DNA from 2 places in the Actinoplanes derwentensis genome. Region 1 is predicted to be linked to the other one. Evidence: riboswitches for the same ligand, from Rfam matches in the RefSeq annotation. Region 1 holds a riboswitch; the other holds the start of a gene.
What was found. Region 1 has a riboswitch for thiamine pyrophosphate ahead of BLU81_RS26935 (ECF transporter S component). Riboswitches for the same ligand answer to the same signal wherever they lie in the genome.
Positions count from the first base shown of each region.

Region 2: another riboswitch for thiamine pyrophosphate. It lies ahead of BLU81_RS30085 (thiamine phosphate synthase); the one in region 1 lies ahead of BLU81_RS26935 (ECF transporter S component).

Region 1 is NZ_LT629758.1:6,151,895-6,160,940, reverse strand. It holds gene BLU81_RS26940 (ABC transporter ATP-binding protein) at 1-735, opposite strand, end outside; gene BLU81_RS26935 (ECF transporter S component) at 739-1,326, opposite strand; TPP riboswitch at 1,401-1,505, opposite strand; gene BLU81_RS26930 (alpha/beta fold hydrolase) at 1,563-2,378, shown strand; gene BLU81_RS26925 (DUF6328 family protein) at 2,410-2,919, shown strand; gene BLU81_RS26920 (hypothetical protein) at 2,899-3,507, opposite strand; gene BLU81_RS26915 (Fur family transcriptional regulator) at 3,524-3,925, opposite strand; gene BLU81_RS26910 (ArsR/SmtB family transcription factor) at 3,922-4,221, opposite strand; gene BLU81_RS26905 (metal ABC transporter permease) at 4,252-5,118, opposite strand; gene BLU81_RS26900 (metal ABC transporter ATP-binding protein) at 5,118-5,903, opposite strand; gene BLU81_RS26895 (metal ABC transporter substrate-binding protein) at 5,909-6,841, opposite strand; gene BLU81_RS26890 (DUF6703 family protein) at 6,891-7,142, opposite strand; gene BLU81_RS26885 (antibiotic biosynthesis monooxygenase family protein) at 7,177-7,518, shown strand; gene BLU81_RS26880 (hypothetical protein) at 7,535-8,029, shown strand; gene BLU81_RS26875 (glycine--tRNA ligase) at 8,099-9,046, shown strand, end outside.
Region 2 is NZ_LT629758.1:6,866,444-6,875,489, reverse strand. It holds gene infA (translation initiation factor IF-1) at 48-269, shown strand; gene rpmJ (50S ribosomal protein L36) at 380-496, shown strand; gene rpsM (30S ribosomal protein S13) at 647-1,027, shown strand; gene rpsK (30S ribosomal protein S11) at 1,045-1,452, shown strand; gene BLU81_RS30115 (DNA-directed RNA polymerase subunit alpha) at 1,551-2,573, shown strand; gene rplQ (50S ribosomal protein L17) at 2,610-3,176, shown strand; gene truA (tRNA pseudouridine(38-40) synthase TruA) at 3,261-4,088, shown strand; gene BLU81_RS30100 (hypothetical protein) at 4,071-4,817, opposite strand; gene BLU81_RS30095 (class I SAM-dependent methyltransferase) at 4,913-5,530, shown strand; gene BLU81_RS30090 (ABC-F family ATP-binding cassette domain-containing protein) at 5,558-7,204, shown strand; TPP riboswitch at 7,240-7,350, shown strand; gene BLU81_RS30085 (thiamine phosphate synthase) at 7,344-7,928, shown strand; gene thiO (glycine oxidase ThiO) at 8,033-9,046, shown strand, end outside.

The DNA.
Region 1 (9,046 bases):
TGATTTTAGAAGGGGAAAGGTGAAACCCGGCACCCAGACGCCCTCGCCGGCTAGTTTGTCGCCGTAGGCGGCGAAGATCACCTCGGGTGATCCGTCGGCTCGCACGCCGCCGCCCGGCTCCAGGACCACCACCCGGTCGACCAGCGGCAGCACCTCGGCGACCCGGTGTTCCACGATGATCAGCGTGGTGTCGGGGCCGGTGGCGCGGGTGATCGCCGCCCGGATCAGCGCGGCGCCGGACGGGTCCAGATTGGCCGTCGGTTCGTCGAGCAGCAGCAGGCCGGGGCGAAGAACGAGGACGCCGGCGAGGGCCAGGCGCTGCGCCTCGCCGCCGGAGAGCGCGGCGGTCGGGCGATTGATCGGGTACGGGAATCCGGCTCGATCCAGCACATCGGACACCCGCGGCCAGATGTCGGCGGCGGGAATCCCCTGGTTCTCCAGGCCGAACGCCACGTCGTCGCCGCTGCGGGCCATCACGATCTGGGTCTGCGGATCCTGGAAGACGATGCCGGCCCGCGAATCGGGGCCGCCGATCTCGATCGTGCCCTCGGACTCACCGGAGTCCGCCGGCAGCAGCCCGGCGAGAGCACTGAGCAGGGTGCTCTTGCCGGCCCCGGAAGGACCCAGCAGGAGCACCCGCTCGCCGTGCCGGACATCGAGGTCCAGCCCGCGGAGAGCCCAGGCGCGGCGTCCGGCGTGCCGCCACCCGAAACCGCGAAGCCGAACGTCACTCATCTCTTAGATGGTTGCCCGTTCCCGGCCAGCGCCGAACCTGTCCAGCACCCCGGTCGGGGTCAGCGCCCGGACCAGCGCCCAGGCGCCGAGCCCGGCCAGGATGGTGCCGCTGACCACGGTGAGCAGCGCGTACGGCACCCGGTACGACCACAGCGCGGTCTCCGAATTCCAGGCGAAGAAGTCGAAGAGAGCCGCACTCGCCCCGGTCAGCGCACCAGCCAGCAGAGCCGCCGGCAGGTTGAAGGTGCGGTAGAACAGGACCGCGAACGCCAGCTCGGCGCCCAGGCCCTGGACCAGGCCCTGCGGGATGACGGTGGCACCCCACGCGTTGCCGAGCAGCGCCGACACGATGGCCGCCACCAGCTCGGTGTAGAGGGCGGCGCCTGGTTTGCGGACGATCAGCCCACCGAGGACGGCCGGGATCAGCCACACTCCGTAGAGCAGTGTCTGCGCCGGGGGGAAGAAGGCGAAGGCGCCCTCGGTGACCGACCAGACCGTGTTCCAGGCCCAGAAGATCACGCCGAACGCCACAGCGATGACGGAGGCGACGACGATGTCTATCGTTCGCCACCGGTTCGGGTTGGTTGTCATGAAACGCCTCCCAGCGGGTACCGGGAGGAGACGCACGCCGTGGCCCCCGGGCGACGGTGCCCGGGACACGACGCGGCTGGAGAAGACCGAACTTCCTGCGCTGGCATTACCCAGATCAGGTGCGAGGGTCTGCGGATTTACCCGCACTCTCAGCGCTGTGCGCTCCCCTGTCGGATTACATTTGCTGCGGTGACCGTAACACCTGGTAACGGGTGGGTACAGGAGGGGATCACGTGATCGAGGTCAAAGCTCGCGGACTGACATTCGACGTCCACGAGGGCGGTCCACAGGACGGGGATCCGGTGCTCCTGCTGCACGGATTTCCGCAGGATTCCCGGGAGTTCGACCTGATGGTGCCCCGGTTGCACGCGGCCGGGCTCCGGACGTACGCGCTGGACCAGCGTGGCTGTTCGCCCGGCGCACGGCCTGCTGAACCGGCCGCGTACACGATGGGCTCGGTGACCGCCGACGCGGTGGCCGTCCTCGACGCGCTCGGGGTGGAGAAGGCGCACGTGGTCGGCCACGACTGGGGCGCGCAGGTCGGCTGGCAGCTCGCCGCCCGCCACCCGGAGCGGGTGCGGACCCTGACCGCGATCTCGGTGCCGCACCCGAGAGCGCTGGCGCTGGCGTTGCGGCTCCGGACCAGTCAGAGTGCCCGGCTCGCCTACTTCAGCGTGTTCCGTTCGCCGGTGGCCGAACGGCTGCTGCTGGCCCGGCACGGGATGATGCTGAAGGCGATGCTGCGGCCGATCGGGATGCGCGCCGAGCAGTACATCGCGGCGATGCGCGAACCGGGCCGGCTCACCGGCGGCCTGAACTGGTACCGGGCGTTCAACGGTGACGACGTCGCCAACCTGGGCGTGGTGAACGTGCCGACCACGTTCGTGTGGAGTGACAAGGACCCGGTGATCGGCCGGACCGCGGTGTTGCGCACCCGGGACTGGGTGGACGCCGACTACCAGCTGGTGGTGATGCGCGGAGTCAGCCATTGGGTGCCCGAACAGGCCCCCCGTGAGCTGGCCGAAGTGGTGCTGGCACGGATCGGCGTTTGACCATGGGGTGGTTCGGGGAATTCGGCGCGGCATGGCGGTCGATACCCACTCCCCCCGTGAGACCGAGAAGCAACGCTGGGACCGCAACTTCGCGGATCTCCTTCAGGAGCTGCGCGTCGCGCAGACCGGCGTGCAGATCCTCTTCGCGTTCCTGTTGACCCTGCCGTTCAGCAGCGGCTTCCCGAACACCACCGATTTCCAGAAGGACACCTACGTGGTGGCGCTGATCAGCGCGGCGTTCGCCACCGCGATGATCATCTCGCCGGTGGCGTTCCACCGCGCGCTGTTCCGGCAGGGCCGCAAACCCGAACTGGTGCGGTACGCCCACAAGATGGCCACCGGCGGTCTGGCCTTCATGCTGATCGCGATGACCACCAGTGTCCTGATGATCACCGACTATCTGCTGGACTGGAAGTGGGCGATCCCGCTGACCGTGCTGACCGGCGGCTGGTTCCTCACCTTCTGGGCCGTCCTGCCGTTCGCCCACCGTGAGTGGGGCGACGACGATGACGACGATGACTCAGCGGCGGCGGTGTCGTAGCCCCAGTCTGCGCAGTTCCAGATCGGCCAGGGCGGTGACCGCGGCCGGATCGCCGGAGCGCCAGCTCTGAGCGATGTCCGGCCCCAGTTTCGCCAGGTCGGTCAGGGGCTGCGAGGCCAGTGCCCGCAACGCCAGCAGATCCTGCCCGGCCGGGTTGTCGCGGACGGCCGCCGCGACCCCGGCCCGGCGGATCCAGCGCACCCGCAACGGCAACCACAGGAAGAGCACCAGAGCCAGCGGTACGGACAACGCGATCGCCGGCAGGATAAGCGCCAGCTGAGCCACGAACTCCTGCTGGTCGTGACCGGCCTCGGCGATCGACCGGGCGGCGTCGGCGGCCCCGGTGAACGGTTTGGTCAGCTCGTCACCGACGAGCGGAACCCGCCCCACCTTGCCGCTGGCCTCGGCCAGGTTGGCGGCGATGCCGCTGCCGGCGCTCTCCAGTTTCTGCCCGGGAACGGCGAGCTGCTCCACCGTGTCGTGGATCCACAACGCCACCCGGATCCACAGGTAGACCCAGAGGACGACGGCGATGTCGGTGAGAAGCTGGCGGAGGGCGACGGGTACGCGGTCGGCGTAGAACTTCACCCCCGAAGCGTCGCACTCACTGCTTCGCGGCGCACTCCGGGCATGTCCCGAAGATCTCCATGGTGTGCGAGACGTCCACGAACCCGTGCTGACCGGCGACCTTGTCGGCCCACGACTCCACAGCCGGCCCGGCCACCTCGACGGTCCGCCCGCACGAGCGGCACACCAGATGGTGGTGGTGGCCCTGGCTGCAGCGACGGTAGAGGTGCTCGCCACCCGGCGGCCGCATCACGTCGATCTCGCCGGCGTCGGCCAGCCCCTGCAACGTCCGGTAGACGGTGGTCAGCCCCACCCGCTCGCCCCGGTCACGCAGCATCGCGTGCAGGTCCTGTGCGCTGTGGAAACCCTCGGTCTCGGCGAGGACCGCGCTGACCGCACTGCGCTGCTTGGTGTTGCGGATCGTGGTATCGGCGTTCACTGTCGGCTCTCCCTGGCGTGGCTCACGGCGTCGGCGACGATGTGCGCGACGTGTTCGTCCACCAGGGAGTATGCGATCTCCCGGCCACGCCGGACACCCCGCACCACACCGGCTCCGCGCAGCACCCGCAGGTGCTGGGAGACCAGGGGCTGCGGAGCGCCGAGCTTCTCCACGAGATCGTGCACACAGCGCTCACCGACACCCAGCTCGACCACGATGGCCACACGGATCGGCGCCGAGAGCGCGCGCAGCAGCGCCCCCGCCGATTCGTACGCTTCGTAGCCGGTGGTCGTCATCGTTGCGACAACGGTACAGCCACCCGGACGTCAAGCATGCAGCACGACATCCGGTGGCTCCGAGGTCACCGGAGAGTCACCGCGCCGTCGCCGCAGCCGCCGCAGCGCGGAGCCGCCGACGGCGGTCCCGACGAAGATCGCCAGGGCCAGCAGCACCGTGGTCGCACCGGGTGCGGTGTCCGCCTCCGCCGACACCAGCACCCCGGCCCCGGCGGCGCCCACCCCGATCAGCATCCCCAGCGTCATCGTGCTGCGGAAACCACGGGTCACCTGCTGGGCCGCGGCGACCGGCACCACCATCAGGGCCGAGACGAGCAACAGGCCGACGGTACGCATGGCGATGGTCACCGTCAGCGCGGTCGTCACCGCCAGCATGATGTTGAGGGTCCGCACCGGCAGGCCGCTGACCTTCGCGTACTCCTCGTCGTTGCAGAGTGCGAACAGCGCCGGCCGGAACACCAGCATCGCGGCCACCACCACCGCGCCCAGCCCGCCGATCACCCACAGATCCTCCGCCGAGGTGGTCAGCAGGGAGCCGAACAGGTACTGCATCAGGCTGGTGCTGCTGTCCTCGGAGAGGCCGACCAGCAGCACCCCGCCGGCGATACCGCCGTAGAAGAGCAGGGCCAGGGCCAGATCCCCGGAGGTACGGCCACGCTCCCGGATCAGCTCCACCCCGACCGCGCCCACGATCGACACCAGAACCGCCGTCAGCACCGGGGACGTGCCGGTCAGCAGGCCGACACCGACGCCGGTGAGGGCCACGTGCCCGATGCCGTCCCCGATCAGCGACAGCCGCCGCTGGACCAGGTAGATGCCGAGCGCCGGGGCGGCCAGCCCGATGATCAGGGCGGCGATCAGGGCCCGCTGCATGAAGGGGAGTGCGAGCAGTTCCATCAGTACGCCTTCGTCCCTTCGGTGGGCGCCCACTCGCAGATCGCGGGCTTGATCTCCTCAGCGTGCGGATGCAGATGCTCGTGGTCCGGTTCGGCGTGATGCCCGGCCGGCTCCGGGGGAGTGCCCTCGTGCGCGATCCGCCCGTCGTGCACCACCACGGCCCGCCCGATCAGCGGCCGCAGCGGGCCCAGCTCGTGCAGGACCAGCAGGATGGTGCCGCCGTCCCCGGCGAACCGGGCCAGTGCCCCGGCGAACGCCTCCTGACTGGCCGCGTCGACTCCGGCGTTCGGCTCGTCCAGCACCAGCAGGTCCGGCTTGCCGGCCAGCGCCCGGGCGATCAGGGTGCGCTGCTGCTGACCGCCGGAGAGAGTGGCCACCGGGTCGTCGATCCGGTCCAGCAGGCCGACCGCGTGCAGCGCCTCGCGTACCGCCGCCTTGTCGGTCCTACCGGGGAAACCGAAGACGCCGCGCCGGGCCAGACGGCCCGACGCGACGACCTCACCGACGCTGGCCGGCACACCGCTGCCGGCGCCGAGTCGCTGTGGCACGTAACCGATCCGTTCCCACTGCCGGAACCGTTTCTGCGGGGTCCCGAACAGCTCGATCCCGCCGCGCAGGGTGGGGACGAGACCGAGGATCGTACGAATCAATGTTGATTTGCCCGAGCCGTTGGCGCCGAGGACCGCGACCACGTCGCCTGCGGTGACCCTCAATGACACGTCCCGCAGGATCTCGCGGCCGTCGTATCCGGCGGCGAGGTGTTCGGTCTCGACGACAAAGCTCATTTTGTTTACTTACACTCCAGACCCAGCTTCAGTGCGGTCAGGTTGGCACGCATCACCGAGAAATAATCCGCTGACGCGTCGGTCAGGCCCTCGATGGGGTCGAGAACCGCGGTCTGCGCCCCGACCTCCTTGGCGATGGTCTCCGCGACCTTGGGGCTGACCAGGGTCTCGAAGAAGATCGTGGTGGTGCCGTGCTCCTTGGCCTCGGCGGCCACCGCGGCCAGGCGCTGCGGCGACGGCTCGGTCTCCGGGTCGATGCCGGTGATGCCGATCTGGGTCAGCTCGTAGCGGCTCGCCAGGTAACCGAACGCGCTGTGGCTGGTGACCAGCTCGCGGCGGGCGCAGTCGGCCAGCCCGGTCTTGAACTCGCCGTCCAGGGTGGTCAGCTCGGTGCGCAGGGTGGCGGCCCGGGCGGTGAAGTCGGCCGCGTGGTCCGGGTCGGCCTTGCCGAGACGCTCGGCCAGCTTGTCACCGATGGTGGCCAGGCGCTCCGGGTCCAGCCAGACGTGCGGGTCGTTCGGGCCGTGCTCCTCTTCCTCGGCGTGCTCCGCGCCCTCTTCCTCGGCGTGGTCGTCGGCCTCGGCGCGCGGGATCATCTCGATCACCGAGGTGGCGTCGAAGGCCCGGTCGCCGCCGTTCTGCTTCACCGCGTCGTCCACGGCCGGCTGGAAGCCGTTCAGGTAGACGATCACGCCCGCGTCGGCGACCTCGCCCACCTGGCTGGCGGTCAGCTCGACGTCGTGCGGCTCGGCGCCCGGCTTGGTGAGGGTGGAGACGCGGACGGCCTCGCCGCCGATCCGCTCGGAGAGGAACTGGAGCGGGTAGAAGGCGGTGACGACGTCGAGCTTGCCGTCGTCCCCGTTCGCCGAATCGCTGCAGCCGGCGAGGGCGGAGGTCAGGAGCAGGGCGGCGGCGGGTACAGCGAGGCGGCGCATCATGTCAGCAACTCTGGCCGATAATGAGAATGATTGTCAAAGCCGCATGAGTTCACAGGGTCTTCGATATCGCCGCCACCATCAGCAGCAGGAGCAGGCCGGACCGGACCACCCGAGTGATCGGCGACTGCACCCTCCAGGTCGTGAACGTGAGCCTCGCCAAGCCCGCGACCAGCGCGAACAGCACCAGCGCGCCGATGATCCCGGGCAGGAACAGGCCGGCCAGCAGCCATGCCAGCGCCACCATGAAAGCGGTGGTGGGGTTCACACGCGCAAGCCGGTGAAAGAAGGCCGGTGGTGTCACAGAAGCTCCTGTCCGGTGTGCGTACCCTCGTCACATGCTGGTGCTCAACCGCTTCTCGGTCCCACCGGAAACGCTCGACGGTTTCCGGGATCAAGCACATGCCGCGCTCGCCGCGCTGGCACGCACCTCCGGGTACCGTTCCGGCCGGCTCGCCCGCGCCCTGGAGGACCCGGCCGGCTGGACCCTGATCACCGAATGGGAGTCCGTCGGAGCCTACCGGCGTGCCCTCGGCGCCTTCGACGTGAAGGTGCACGCCACCCCGCTGCTCGCGCTCTCTCTCGACGAGCCGTCCGCCTTCGAGGTCCTCGCCGAAGCCGAGCCCGGCGGGGAGGTCACCACCACGGCGAGCGACCGGGCCGCCGAGCCCTGGCGCTGAACATTAGGCTGGAGACATGAGTCTTCCTCCGCCTCCCGCACCGCCGCCGGGCCCGGGTGTGCACCCGCCGTTCCCGGCGCCTCCGGTCGAGGGGCGCGGCAAGCGCATCGGCACCACGGTCGCCATCGTCGCGGGCATCTTCGTGCTGGTCTGCGGCGGCGGCGCGATCGCCGGCGGCGGCTTCCTCACCGCCTTCAGCAGCGCCCTCGACGAGCAGGCCGACGTGGTCGTCAGCCGGTACCTCGACGACCTCCAGGAACGCGACTTCGACGGGGCCTACCGGCAACTCTGCGAGGACGCCCGGATCGACGAGACGCAGACCGACTTCGCCGCGCGGATGCAGGACTTCGAACCCTTCGAGTCGTACGTGGTGGGCGACCTCTCCCTCGGGGTGCGGGTCTCGGTGCCGGTGCAGCTCGTCTACGCCGACGGCGACCGGGCGCGCGTCGACGCCGACCTGACGCAGAACACGTCGACAGGCAAGTTCGAAGTGTGCGGTCTCGAAGAGTAATCTCGCTTTTCGTCCTGATAACCCACTGATTTCCCCGCCGACACCCAGCCGGCGCAGGAGGAGATTCACATGCCTGCCGACCGTATCGACAGCGTCGTCAGCCTGGCCAAACGCCGGGGCTTCGTCTTCCCCTCCAGCGAGATCTACGGAGGCACCCGCTCGGCCTGGGACTACGGTCCGCTGGGCGTGGAGCTGAAGGAGAACGTCCGCCGGCAGTGGTGGAAGACCATGGTCCAGCAGCGCGACGACATCGTCGGCCTGGACTCGGCGGTCATCCTGTCGCGTGACGTGTGGGCCGCCTCCGGTCACCTCGACGCGTTCGTCGACCCGCTGACCGAGTGCCAGTCCTGCCACAAGCGGTTCCGGGCCGACCACCTGGAAGAGGCGTTCGAGGCCAAACACGGCAAGGCCCCCGCCTCGCTCCAGGAACTGAACTGCCCCAACTGCGGCAACAAGGGCACCTTCACCGAGCCGAAGATGTTCAACGGCCTGATGAAGACCTTCCTCGGCCCGACCGAGAGCGCCGACGGCATGCACTACCTGCGGCCCGAGACCGCCCAGGGCATCTTCGTCAACTACAACAACGTGGCGACCGCGGCCCGCAAGAAGCCGCCGTTCGGCATCGCCCAGGTCGGCAAGAGCTTCCGCAACGAGATCACCCCCGGCAACTTCATCTTCCGGACCCGCGAGTTCGAGCAGATGGAGATGGAGTTCTTCGTCCCGCCGGGCAGCGACGAGCAGTGGCACGAGTACTGGCTGCAGGAGCGCTGGAACTGGTACCGCGACCTCGGCCTGTCCGAGAGCAACCTGCGGTTCTACGAGCACGCCCAGGAGAAGCTCTCGCACTACTCGAAACGGACCGTCGACATCGAGTACCGCTTCCAGTTCGGCGGCACCGAATTCGCCGAACTCGAAGGCATCGCCAACCGCACCGACTTCGACCTGACGACGCACTCCAAGCACTCCGGCGTCGACCTGAGCTTCTTCGACCAGGAGAAGGGCGAGCGCTGGGTGCCG
Region 2 (9,046 bases), 710 kb from region 1:
ACGTTGCGTCAGCCTGCCCCAGAACCCGATGTCAGGTAGCGGAGGACATGCCCAAAAAAGACGGAGCCATCGAGATCGAAGGCCGAGTGATCGAGCCACTGCCGAACGCAATGTTCCGCGTTGAGCTTGCTAATGGTCACAAGGTCCTGGCACACATCTCCGGGAAGATGCGCCAGCACTACATCCGCATCCTTCCCGAGGACAGGGTCGTCGTCGAGCTTTCGCCGTACGACCTGACCCGTGGGCGAATCGTCTACCGCTACAAGTGAACTTTCTTCCGGATGGGGGAGGGCCCGCTGGCCCGAGTCCAACTCGAAGCGAGTTCATTCGGGTCGCGGGGAGTTTCCAATCCCGTCTGACTGAGAGTTAAGGCAAACCCGTGAAGGTCAAGCCGAGCGTCAAGCGGATCTGCAACAACTGCCGGGTCATCCGGCGGCACGGCCGGGTCATGATCATCTGCTCCACCGACCCGCGTCACAAGCAGCGCCAGGGCTGATAACCCCGGCAAGATCCGCACCAATGAAATAGCTCGTCCCAGTCGTGGTCGAACATGGCTGTACCCCCGGTCGGAGGCCGGGGCCCACCGGGGCAGGTGGGATGGGACGGGCGCAGACCTCCGCGAGAACAACGAGGAGTACGCCCAGAAATGGCTCGTCTCGTCGGCGTCGATCTTCCCCGCGAAAAGCGGATGGAGATCGCGCTCACTTACGTTTACGGCATTGGCCGTACCCGTGCCGTTGAGGCACTGACCGCTACCGCTATTGACCTGAACAAGCGCGCCAAGGACCTCACAGACGAGGAGCTGGTTCAGCTCCGGGAATACATTGAGTCCAACTTCAAGGTTGAAGGCGACCTGCGCCGCGAGGTCGCTGCGGATATCCGCCGCAAGGTCGAGATCGGCTGCTACGCCGGTATCCGTCACCGCAAGGGTCTGCCCGTCCGGGGCCAGCGGACCCGTACCAACGCTCGTACCCGTAAGGGCCCGAAGCGTACGGTCGCCGGTAAGAAGAAGCCCGGCCGGAAGTAATAGGAGCGCACTGACTTATGCCACCGAAGGCACGCGCAGGGGCCGCTGTAAAGAAGGTCCGGCGCAAAGAACGCAAGAACGTCGCCCACGGGCAGGCGCACATCAAGAGCACCTTCAACAACACCATCGTGTCGATCACCGACCCGACCGGTGCTGTCATCTCCTGGGCCTCGTCCGGCCAGGTGGGCTTCAAGGGCTCCCGCAAGTCGACCCCGTTCGCCGCGCAGCTCGCTGCCGAGGCGGCCGCCCGTCGTGCCATGGAGCACGGCATGCGCAAGGTCGACGTGTTCGTCAAGGGCCCGGGCTCCGGCCGGGAGACCGCGATCCGTTCGCTTCAGGCCGCCGGCCTCGAGGTCGGACAGATCTCCGACGTGACGCCCCAGCCGCACAACGGCTGCCGTCCGCCGAAGCGTCGTCGGGTCTAAGCAGCGTCAAGTAGTACAGGTTGCCCGGCGTCTTCACGGACGCCGGGCAAATCCGATGGTCATCAAATAGCGGGTGACCGGACAGAAAGAAGAACAGCGTGCTCATCAGCCAGCGGCCGACCCTCTCGGAGGAGTCGCTCAGCGAGACCCGCTCCCGGTTCACCATCGAACCGCTGGAGCCGGGCTTCGGCTACACCCTCGGTAACTCTCTGCGGCGTACCCTGCTGTCGTCCATCCCGGGCGCGGCGGTCACCAGCATCAAGATCGACGGCGTTCTGCACGAGTTCACCACCATCCCCGGTGTCAAGGAGGATGTGGTCGAGCTGGTCATGAACGTCAAGGAGCTCACCGTCAGCTCCGAGCACGACGAGCCGGTCAGCATGTACCTGCGCAAGCAGGGACCGGGCGACGTGACCGCCGGTGACATCCAGCCTCCGGCCGGTGTCTCCGTGCACAACCCCGATCTGAAGCTGGCGACCCTGAACAGCAAGGGTCGGCTGGACATGGAGCTGACCGTCGAGCGCGGTCGTGGCTACGTCACCGCGGCGCAGAACAAGAGCGCCGGCGCCGAGATCGGCCGGATCCCGGTCGACTCGATCTACTCGCCGGTTCTCAAGGTCACGTACCGCGTCGAGGCCACCCGTGTCGAGCAGCGCACCGACTTCGACCGCCTGATCATCGACGTCGAGTCGAAGGCGTCGATCTCCCCCCGGACAGCGCTGGCCTCGGCCGGCTCGACCCTGGTCGAGCTCTTCGGCCTCTGCCGTGAGCTGGACGAGACCGCCGAGGGCATCGACATCGGCCCGTCGCCGCAGGACGCGCAGCTCGCTGCCGACCTTGCCCTTCCGATTGAGGAGCTGGACCTCACCGTCCGGTCGTACAACTGCCTCAAGCGTGAAGGCATCAACTCGGTGGGCGAATTGATAGGGCGTACGGAGGCTGACCTTCTGGACATCCGGAACTTCGGCCAGAAGTCGATCGACGAGGTCAAGATGAAGCTCGCCGGTATGGGCCTGGGCCTGAAGGACAGCGCGCCGTCCTTCGACCCCGCGCACGTGGTCGACTCGTTCGGCGACGTGGACTACGACACCGACGACTACCGCGAGACCGAGCAGCTCTAAGAGCTCGGCTGCGCCACATTTCAAGGAGCATCTGAAATGCCCACGCCCACCAAGGGTGCCCGCCTCGGCGGCAGCCCGGCACACGAGAAGCTCATCCTGGCCAACCTGGCCACCGAGCTCTTCCGGCACGGGAAGATCAAGACCACCGAGACCAAGGCCAAGCGGCTCCGCCCGCTGGCCGAGCAGCTCATCACCAAGGCGAAGCGTGGCGACCTGCACGCCCGTCGCCGGGTTCTGGGCACTGTGAAGGACAAGGACGTCGTGTACGCCCTGTTCGAGCAGATCGCGCCGCGGTACACCAACCGCCCCGGTGGTTACACCCGGATCACCAAGACCGGTCCCCGCAAGGGCGACAACGCTCCGATGGCCGTCATCGAGCTGGTCGAGGAGCTCGAGGTCGCCGTGACCACCGGCCCGTCGAAGGAGGCCCGCAAGGCCGCCGCGCAGCAGGCCAAGGTCGAGGCGCTCGCGCCCGAGGAGGACGAGACCCCCTCGAGCAAGAGTGACGACCAGGACGCTGAGGCTCCGGTGAGCGCTTCCGGCGACAAGGGTGCCGAGACCGAGGCTGACAAGGCCGAGGGCGACGACACCGCCAAGGCCTGATCCTCACGGCCGTAGTTTCATCGGCTGAGGCCCGGCATCCTTTCGGGGGTGCTGGGCCTCAGTCTTTTCCGTGAACGAGGAGTGATGACCGAAACGATCCGGCTGCGGCTGGACCTGTCGTACGACGGCGCTGATTTCTACGGCTGGGCGATCCAGCCCGGTAGACGTACCGTCGCCGGGGTCTTGCTCGAAGCCTTTGCCCGGCTCGTCGGTGCGGAGACGCGACTCGGGATGACGGTGGCCGGCCGCACCGATGCCGGTGTGCACGCGACCGGGCAGGTCTGTCACGTCGACCTGCCGGTCGAACACTGGACCGAACTGTCCCCGACGTTGCTGCGGCGGCTCGCCGCCCTGGTCCCGCCGGACGCCCGGGTCCGGGCGATCACCCCGGTTCCGGATACTTTCGACGCGCGGTTCTCGGCGACCTTCCGGCGGTACGAGTACCGGGTCTCGGACACCCAGTGGGGACCGGAGCCGCTGCGCCGGCACGACACCCTCGGCTGGCCACGGCCGCTCGATCTGGACCGGCTCAACGCGGCCGCGGCCGGGCTGGTCGGCGAGCACGACTTCGCCGCGTTCTGCAAGCGCAAGGAGCACGCCACCACGATCCGGGCGATCAACCGGCTGGACTGGCGACGGGACCCGGACGGGATCTGCGTGGCGACCGTGCGGGCCGACGCGTTCTGTCAGGCCATGGTTCGCAGCCTGGTCGGGGCGATGCTGGCGGTCGGGGACGGCCGGCGGGGCCCGGAGTGGCCGGCCAAGCTGCTCACCCAGCGCGAGCGCTCCAACGTCGTGGTGGTGGCCCCGGCCCGTGGACTGACCCTGGTCGAGGTCGGGTACCCGGACGTGGCCGAGTACCGGACCCAAGCCGTCGCCACCCGCCGGTTGCGGTCAAGCCCGGTCGCGTGATCCACGGGACGCGGCCCCGGCCCGGCGGACCAGCACCCGATCGTGCAGGTGGGTGTCCAGCAGTTCGGTGGTGACCCGCTGGACCCGTGGGTCGCCGGCCGGCACCAGAGCGCCGGCCGGCCCGGTGATCACGCAGTACATGACGTAGTGGCCGCGGGTGCGCCACAGCACCGGAGTGCCCGCGGCGGTGGCGGCGCCGGACATGTCGGCGAACCCGCCGTCACCGGTCTCCACCAGGGCGCGGACCTGATCGTTGACCGCGGTGGCACTCGCTGTGTCGGGCAGGTTCAGCATGCCGGCGGTGATCCGGTAGTCGGCGTATCCGACGGTCAGGGCGGCCCGGACGGCTTGCGTACACCCGTACCGGGCCAGGGTCGTCCGCAAGGCGCCGGTGGCCGCGACCGCGCAGTCGGCCGTGACCTCCCGCGCCGTCGTCGCGAAATCGGCGGAGCCGGCCGGGAAGACCTCCGCGGTGCTGAGCGCTGCGGGATCGACCGTCCGGGACGCGATACGGGCGTCGATCTCCGCGGAGGCGAGGGTACGGCCGGGGGACGGCCGCTGTTCGTCGGCGACGACGAGGATGCCCACCATCACGAAGATGCCGAGCACGATCAGGGCGGCGAGGCCGCGGGCGAGCAGATGAGCGGTCGGATGGGGTTCGCTCCGGAGGTGCCGCCGGGTCGTTCGGCGGTGCCGGCCTGCGGAGCGCGTCGGGGTGGCGTGCCGCATCCGCTCAAGCTAGGCGTGCACGCTGATCTATGAACGCACAGCCTGTCCGCCACCCCGGCGCGCAGGCCGTGACCCGGCGGCGGGAAACTCAACGGGTGAGCGCCGACCACTACTTCACCGCCGAACCCGACGCGCCGTTCCACAAGGGCGAGATCGAGTTCAATGCCGCCGGCCGGGATTACCGGCTCGCCGTCGCCTCCGGCGTCTTCTCCGCCGGGCGCCTCGACCCCGGCACCGCTGTGCTGCTGCGCAAGGGCGCACTGCCCGACCAGAACACCGAGGGCATCCTGCTGGACCTCGGATGTGGGTACGGTCCGATCGCCTGTGTGCTGGCCACTGAGGCGCCCCGGGCGACCGTCTACGCGATCGACGTCAACTCGCGTGCCCGGGAGCTGGCCGCCGAGAACGCCGAACGACTCGAACTGGCCGGCCGGCTGCTGGTCACGGCACCCGACGACGTCCCGGACGAGGTGACCTTCACCGAGATCTGGAGCAACCCGCCCACCCACGTCGGCAAAGCCGAACTGCACGTGCTGCTGGAACGCTGGCTGCCCCGCCTCGCCCCCGGCGGCGTGGCCTGGCTGGTGATCAACCGGCACCTCGGCGGTGACTCGCTGCACACCTGGCTCGTCGGGCTGGGATGGACGGTCGAGCGGATGGCCAGCCAGAAGGGCTACCGGGTGCTCCGGGTCACCGGAAAATCGGCTGACTGAGCAGTTCCTTACAGGGAGGATGCCGCCATGGGTTATGTGGATGTCGCCAGCGCCGGATTCGTGCTCCCGGACGGCCGGGAGCTGTTCTCCGACGTGTCGTTCCGGGTCGGCGAGGGTGCCAAGGTCGCGCTCGTCGGTCCCAACGGAGCGGGCAAAACCACGCTCATGCGGATGGTGGCGGGTGATATACCCACCCAGAGCGGGACGATCGCCAGAGCCGGTGGACTCGGGGTGATGCGCCAGTTCATCGGCATGATCGGCGACGACCGGACCCTGGAGGACCTCGCGTTGTCGCTGGTCGCGCCACCGCTGCGAGCGGCCGGCGAGAGATTGGCCACAGCCACCGCGGCACTCGACGAGACCGAGAAGACCCAATTGGCGTACGCCAACGCGCTCGCGAACTGGGGTGAGGCCGGCGGCTACGACGCCGAGGTCCTCTTCGACACCGTGACCGTCGGCATCCTCGGCAAGCCGTGGGAGCAGGCCCGGCACCGGGTGGTGCGCACCCTCTCCGGCGGTGAACAGAAACGGTTCGCCCTCGACCTGCTGTTCCGTGGCTCCGACGAGGTGCTGCTGCTCGACGAGCCGGACAACTTCCTCGACGTCCCCGCCAAACGCTGGCTCGAACAGCGCCTGCGCGAGTCGAGCAAATCGGTGCTCTACGTCTCCCACGACCGGGAGCTGCTGGCCGAGACCGCCGACCGGGTGGTGACCGTCGAAGGTGGCGGCGCCTGGACCCACCCCGGCGGTTTCATCTCCTGGCACGAGGCCCGGGTCAACCGGCACGAGCGGATGGAGGAACTGCGCCGCCGCTGGGACGAGGAGCACGAGAAGCTGAAGGAACTCGTCTTCACCCTGAAGAACAAGGCCGCCTACAACGACGGTCTCGCCTCCCGCTATCAGGCCGCGCAGACCCGGCTCCGCAAGTTCGAGGAGGCCGGCCCGCCGCCGCTGCCGCCGAAAGACCAGTCGGTCCGGATGAACCTGCGCGGTGGCCGCACCGCCAAACGTGCCGTCATCTGCGAACAGGTCGAGATCGAGAACCTGACGTTCCCGTTCGACCTGGAGATCTGGTACGGGGACCGGGTGGCCGTTCTCGGCGCCAACGGCACCGGCAAATCCCACTTCCTGCGGCTGCTCGCGGCCGGTGGTACCGACCCCGACCTGGAACACAAACCGGTCGACGGGGCACCGCTCGCGCGCGTCGCCCACGGCGGCCGGGCCCGGCTCGGCGCCCGGGTGCGGCCCGGGCACTTCTCGCAGACACACGACCGGCCGGAGTTGATGGAGAAGACCCTCGTCGAGATCCTCTGGCGCGGTGACGACCATCGGTCCGGACAGGACCGGGCCGGGGCGATGAAGTCCCTCAACCGGTACGAACTGGCGGCCCAGGGTGACCAGCGGTTCGGCACCCTCTCGGGTGGACAGCAGGCCCGGTTCCTGGTGCTGCTGCTGGAGTTGTCCGGTGCGACCGTTCTGCTGCTCGACGAGCCGACGGACAACCTGGACCTGGCTTCGGCGGAAGCGCTGGAAGAGGGGCTGAAAGCCTTCGAAGGCACGGTGATCGCGGTCACGCACGACCGCTGGTTCACCCGGTCCTTCGATCGTTTCGTGCTGTTCAGGAGCGATGGCGAGGTCGTCGAGGTGCCCGAGCCGGTCTGGGACGTGCGCTAGCTTTTTTCGTCACGGACCGGTTATGGTCCGGTTACTTACTACCCCACGGGAGTCCGGGCACCGGGCTGAGAGGGGGGCTGACGCGGCCCCCGACCGTCGAACCTGATCCGGGTAATGCCGGCGCAGGGAGGAGTGCTTCATGGGCACATCGTTTCCCCGTATCCATGTCATAACGGACTCGATCGACGTCGTCCGTGGTGTGGCCGGGCTCGATGAAGTGGCCGTTCAGATCCGGGTCAAGACCAGCGACGCCGCCGCCTACGCGGTGGCCGTCGAAGCGGTCGCGATCTGCCGTTCGGCCGGTACCACGGTGCTGGTCAACGACCGGGTCGGAGTGGCACTGGCCGCCGGTGCGGACGGGGTGCACGTCGGTGCGGACGACCTGCCGGTCGACGCCGTCCGGCGGGTCCTCAGGCGGTCCGCGATCATCGGTGCCACCTGCCGGTCCGCCTCGTCGGCGCGGGCGGCGGTGGCGGCCGGGGCCACCTATCTCGGCGTCGGGCCGGCGTTCCCCACGTCCACCAAGGACGGACTGCCACCACCACTCGGAGCGGCCGCGATCGCGGCCGTCGCCGAGGCGGTGCCGGGCACTCCGGTCCTCGCCATCGGCGGCATCACCGCGGAACGGGTGCCGCAGCTCGCGGTGCACGGCATCGCGGCGGTCTCCGCCTTCGTGGCGGACCCGAAGGGAGCAGTCGCAGACTTCCTGGCGGCCCTGCGATGAGCAGGGGTCACTCCGCGCGGCCTGCTTCTCTCCCGGCGGCACCCGGTTCGGCCTTCTCGGCGTCGCCCGGTTCCGTTCTCCCCGCGTCGTCCGGTTTCTTCGGGATCCGGGTGGCGGTTGCTGGGGGCGGGATCATCGGGCTCGCCATCGCCGCCGAGTTGCTCGCTCGTGGGGCCGACGTCACCGTTCATGATCCGGCGCCGGACGGCAGGGACGGGGCCTGGCACGTCGCGGCCGGGATGCTCGCGCCGGGTGGCGAGTCGGCCTTCGAATATCCGCACCTCACCCGGCTGCTGGAGGCGTCCCACGCGATGTGGCCGGAGTTCGCGGCCTCGCTCGGTGACGTCGGCTACGACACGGCCGGGACGCTGTCCGTCGCCCTCACCGCCGATGACGTGGCCGAGTCGGCGCGCGAGTGGAGACACCAGAAGCTCGCCCGGTTGAGCGGATCTCAGGTGCGTGATCGCGAACCGGCGATCTCGCCGCGAGTGCGGGCCGGAGCGTTCGCGGCCCACGAACATCAGGCCGACCCGCGCAAAGTGGTCGCGGTGCTGCGGGAACGGCTGAAAGGCCGGATCGTCGCCCACCGGGTCACCGATCTGTCCGACGTGGACGCGGACGTGATCGTGGTCGCCGCCGGTGTGGGGACGGCCGCCCTCACCGGGTTGCCGATCCGGCCGGTCAAAGGCCAGGTGCTGCGCCTGCGCGGGGAGCCGGGTCTGCTCCGGCACGTGATCGACGGGGCGGCCGACGGGCGGCACGTCTACCTGGTGCCCCGCGCCGACGGTGAAGTCGTGGTCGGAGCCACCCAGGAGGAACGCGCCGACCTGCACACCACCGCATCAGGGGTGCACGACCTGCTGCGCGCCGCCCTCGATCTGGTGCCGGGTCTCGCCGAACACGAACTGACCGAGGTGACCGTGGGCCACCGGCCGGGCACGCCGGACAACGGTCCGGTCCTGGGAGCCCTCGACGACAGCCCCGGCCGCCGGATCGTGGTGGCGGCCGGGCACTTCCGTAACGGGATCCTGCTGGCCCCGATCACCGCACGACTCATCGCTGACCTGGTGCTGACCGGGTCAGCGGATCCGATCATCGACGGGTTCGCCCCCGGGAGG